2 regions of the Companilactobacillus sp. FL22-3 genome follow, and region 2 is predicted to be linked to the other one. Evidence: predicted binding sites of a transcription regulator. Region 2 holds the regulator's gene; the other holds the start of a gene.
What was found. The regulator HrcA, encoded in region 2, represses chaperone genes, less so after heat shock. The targets are predictions, from matches to a motif close to TTAGCACTCNNNNNNNNNGAGTGCTAA.

Region 1: the regulator HrcA is predicted to act here: its motif matches at 801-827, upstream of ACYT32_RS00920 (Hsp20/alpha crystallin family protein).

What each region holds. Positions count from the first base shown of each region.
Region 1 is NZ_JBTYYZ010000001.1:196,149-198,637, forward strand. It holds gene ACYT32_RS00910 (helix-turn-helix transcriptional regulator) at 1-343, opposite strand, end outside; gene ACYT32_RS00915 (DUF488 domain-containing protein) at 371-730, opposite strand; gene ACYT32_RS00920 (Hsp20/alpha crystallin family protein) at 896-1,333, shown strand; gene ACYT32_RS00925 (LacI family DNA-binding transcriptional regulator) at 1,919-2,489, opposite strand, start outside.
Region 2 is NZ_JBTYYZ010000002.1:163,481-165,969, forward strand. It holds gene ribF (riboflavin biosynthesis protein RibF) at 1-575, shown strand, start outside; gene hrcA (heat-inducible transcriptional repressor HrcA) at 786-1,832, shown strand; gene grpE (nucleotide exchange factor GrpE) at 1,850-2,419, shown strand; gene dnaK (molecular chaperone DnaK) at 2,463-2,489, shown strand, end outside.

The DNA of each region.
Region 1 (2,489 bases), on a different contig from region 2:
GTTGCATAACTGCTACGTGTTCTGCTCCCGTACCTTTTTTGATATCTTTGGCAACACAAACTTTACCAACTCGTTGATTGATGGATGCTATCCGCAACGGTGCATCAGCGTATTCAATATTATATTTATATTTATTGACACTCAACTTAGATAAATCAGCCAATTGGTTCATCTTTACTAAATTATTGCCTTCTGCCAATTCGCCAAAAATTCCAGCACGCAAGTGATCATCATTCCCCAAGATAAAAACCGCAATGTTGCTGGTCTGTGCATAAGATTGCAGTAATCTAATCAACATTTTTTCGTTGCTCGATAATAAAGATTGTAAGTCAAATTCTTCCATATTTTTAGCCAACCCAATCTACAACTTTTATACTTTAGATTTTAGATATTCCATTAAAACTACGGCATCATTATGTTCTTGATCTTTGGCACTATACAGTATAAGAACATCCTGATCCTTTAAAGCCGTTTTGATGCTTGTTAAAAACTCTGGTGTATATGAATTCGTATTAATTTCTGCTAAATATTTACTCTTGAACTCCTCATATTTATCGGGATCATGACCAAACCACTTGCGTAAATCTGCTGAGGGAGCGATTTCTTTAGCCCAAAGGTCCAAATCTGCTCGAACTTTAGACATTCCTCGAGGCCATAAGCGATCCACCAAAACACGATAGCCTGTCGGTAATTCCTTATCATATATCCGCTTCATAATTAATTGAGTCATTTCACTAGCCTTCTTTTATAAAATTTATTGTATCACACGAATTAAACTATTCATTTCCAAATTCCAATAATTAGCACTAATCAATTAAGAGTGCTAAATTCTTGAACTCTTGTTCCCTCACGACCTATAATATACTTGTAATGAAGGGAAAGGAAGTAACGTAGTATGACAAATGAAATTATGGATCGTAACAATTTGATGAGAAATTGGTTTAACAATGATTCTTGGATGAATAGTTTTCCATCAATATTTGACAACAATTTCCCTGAAGATTCAACTCTAAAAACAGATATTAAGGAAACTGATAAAGATTATCAAGTCCATGTAGATATGCCAGCTTTCGATAAGAAAGATATTGATATTAACTATGAAAATAATGTTTTGACGGTCAGTGGACACCGTGATAGCTTCAATGACCATAACGATAAAAACGGCGATATGATCATGAGCGAACGTTCTAGTGGTCGTTTCACGAGACAATATCACTTGCCAGCAGTTGATTCAAACAACATTAAAGCTACATATGACAAAGGTGTTTTGAAGATCAATTTGCCAAAGCTTGAAAACAAAGTCGAATCTGGTCATCACGTAGATATTGACTAACTGAACGTTGATTTTTTCTAAAAGCCCGATGGTTCTATGATTGGAATCACCGGGTTTTTAGTTACTTTTGACAGAGGATTTCACAAAATCTTCACATTTTACAAATAATTAATTAATATATATTGAGTATTATATTACTTGTAGATAAGAGATATCCCTAATCCCTTTTCTCACCCCCTATAACATATATATTTAATCCCCTAAATTAAAACACCTTTCCCCGAGGTGTTTTTTTATGTTTTTAGACTTCTATCAGTAGTAGTTGGACTAAAAATAAGCTATACTATTAAATGCAGAGTGGAATTTTTCCACTCTCATGGGATGTAGCGTTTAGCTACAAAGGACTAAAGAATTTATATAATAAAAAAGACTTATCTATTGGTATCTAAGATACACTTACATTTTTAAATTAAACTAACAACTTTTTATGATAAGCCGCTCGTTATAAAACCAGGATAGAACTTGTTTCTTCTATTCTTTCTCCCCTACAAAACAGATTCAATCCCCTAAAAAAGAGGCTGCGTTAAAACAGTCTCGTGACTAAAAAGAATCGACGTGAATTAATAATTCATGATCGATTCTTTTTTATTTTATTAAAGTCCCTCTCAAAATGAACTCTGACGGGATTGACTTTTTGACGATACCATCTGCAAAAAGTGACCAAAAGGCATATTCGCCAATTTCGGTTAGTTTGTGATCGATAGTGGAAAAGTTCAATAAGCGACTGTAATCAAAATCTTCTTGTCCGATAACCGGAATATCAACCTTCATTAATTTTAATTGTTGTAAAATGCCGGCGGCAACTTGATCACTATTGGCAAAAATCACTTGAATTTTTGAATCGCTTTGCAATAATGACTTAGCGGCCTTAATACCATCGCTATAATTAGAAGCACCCATATATAAGTCCTCTTTAGGGATTTCGTGTCCAAATATTTCTTTAAAAGCTGAACTAGTCTGCTTAGTCGATTGGCTATATTTAGCACTACGACTCAGTGTAACGCCGATATGTTGAAATTTTAATCTCTTCAATAAGTCAAAAACTTTCATATATGATTCTCTACGGTCAGTATATGCACAGGAAATGGGATAGTTGAACGTATCTTCACAACAAGTAATTGTGCCATATTGACTATACTCAAGAATTTTTTCAAAG
Region 2 (2,489 bases):
ATGTTGTAGCAGGTTTTGATTATACGTATGGCAAAAAAGACCGTGCTAATATGAAAACCTTGCCTGACTTTGCTCAAGGACGATTTGAAACAGTTACGGTTCCTGAACAATTGATCGATGGGAAAAAGATCGGCTCGACATCTATTAAGAGTTTCATTGAAAGTGGGCAAATTGACGCAGCTAATCAATTTTTAGGTTACCGTTATCAGAATCAAGGGGTTATCATCCATGGCTTGCAACGAGGCCGTCAATTAGGTTTTCCAACCGCTAACTTGGAAATTTCAGGTCCACAGTTAGTGCCAAAAATTGGCGTCTATGCCACGAGAATTAAAGTGGCTGGCCATTGGTATCAGGCGATGACCTCGGTGGGATACAATGTCACCTTTAAAGAAAATACGGGCGTGACAATCGAGACGAATATCTTTGACTTTGATCAAGATATTTATGGCCAAAAAGTTGAGCTCGAATGGGTAAAATATCTGCGTGGCGAAGTAAAGTTTGAAAACGCTGAGGGTCTTGTTAAACAATTGAAACTAGATCAAACCAATTCTATCCAGGCTTTGCAGATTGATTGAAATAATCAAAAGGTCCTCTGATTCTAAATTGAACCAGAGGTTTTTTATTGGGATGAGATGCTATTTCTTTCTAAATCATTTACGGTTGAAAATAATTTGTGAAATAATTGCGAAAAATGAGCGTGCATACTTGACACTATTAGGATAGATTGTTATATTTTACATTGTTAGCACTCAGGTACGAATAGTGCTAAAAAGGAGGACGGTATAATGCTATCACAACGTCAAGATGCAATCTTGAGAGAAGTCGTGCGCATATTTACAGATACCGGCCAGCCGGTTGGTTCGAAGACATTGATGAATGAACTACCTTTTCATGTAAGTTCTGCGACAATCAGAAACGAAATGGCAGTACTTGAAGAAGTAGGTTATCTCGAGAAGACCCATCTTTCTTCGGGTAGAATTCCTTCAGCAATGGGATATCGCTATTATCTGGATCACTTAGTTCAACCAACAAGCGTTCCATCAGATATTGCGAAAAGAATTGACGAAGATTTTGGTAAAACATATCACCAGATTGATGATATCATCGAACAATCTGCCAAAATTTTATCTCATCTGACCAGTTACACAGCAATCACATTAGGTCCAGAGAGCAGTTCGATCCTCTTAACAGGATTTAGAATCGTGCCTTTGAATCCACATCAACTTATGGCTATTATTGTCACAAGTGATAATAATGTTGAGAATAATATTTATACAATTGATGATGATTTTGATACTTCGATAATTGAAAAGATTGTCAATATCGTCAATGATAAGTTAGTGGGTCAGCCTTTACCTAAAGTTATCCAGATGCTTCACAATGATGTTCCAGCCATACTTTCGGAATACATGTATTCGACTGATGGTTTGTTGGACATGATGGATCAGCTTTTCAAGAAGGCCGGTTCAGAGAAGTATTACGTTGACGGACAGTTGAATCTTTTGAATTACGCTGATAATGCTGATTTATCGCAAGTTCAGTCGTTGTTCTCGATCATCAATCAGAGTAATGACTTGCGGAAGTTGATCGATCCAAGTATTACTGATGACGGTATTCGAGTGCGGTTAGGTAGTGAATTAGGCAGCGATGCTTTGAAGAACTACAGTATCATTACCGCTAATTACGATGTCGGTCATCATGGTAAAGGGGTTATTGCCCTGTTAGGTCCAACCACGATGCATTATTCACAATTAATTGGTTTACTCGGAGAGTTCAGAGTAGAATTAGCCAAACGACTAATTGATTATTATTCAAGGTATGATGATTCTTGAAATTTTAGGAGGAAGTAATGGCAGACAAAGAAAAAGATCAAGATTTGAAGACTTCTAAAGAAGAAGCAACCCAAACAAAGCAACCAGCTGAAGATAAGTCCAAAAAGGAAGCAGCTAAAAAAGTTGATCCTAAGGATAAAGAAATTGCTGATCTCAAACAGAAGAGCTCTGATTTAGAGGATAATCTTTTGAGAAGTCAAGCTGAAATGCAAAATATGACTAAGCGTCATAATAAGGAAGTCGCTGACATCCTGAAGTATGACGGTCAAAAATTGGCAACAGAGATTCTTCCCGTTTTGGACAATCTTGAACGTGCGCTTCAAGTTGAAGCTGACGACGATGCCAGCAAGCAATTGAAGAAGGGCATTGAGATGGTACATGAACACATGGTCAAAGCCTTAGAAAATAACCATGTAACGGCGATTGACAATGAGGGTGAGAAGTTTGATCCAACTTTGAGTCAAGCTGTTCAAACTGTACCAGCCGATGATAAGCATGCAAAAGACACAGTCGTTTCGGTGCTTCAAAAGGGTTATAAATTAGAAGATCGTGTACTCCGTCCTGCAATGGTCGTTGTCGCACAATAAAAAATTTGTTAATTAATTAAAAAAATAAAAGAGGTTTAGGTTTATGTCTAAAGTTATTGGTATTGATTTA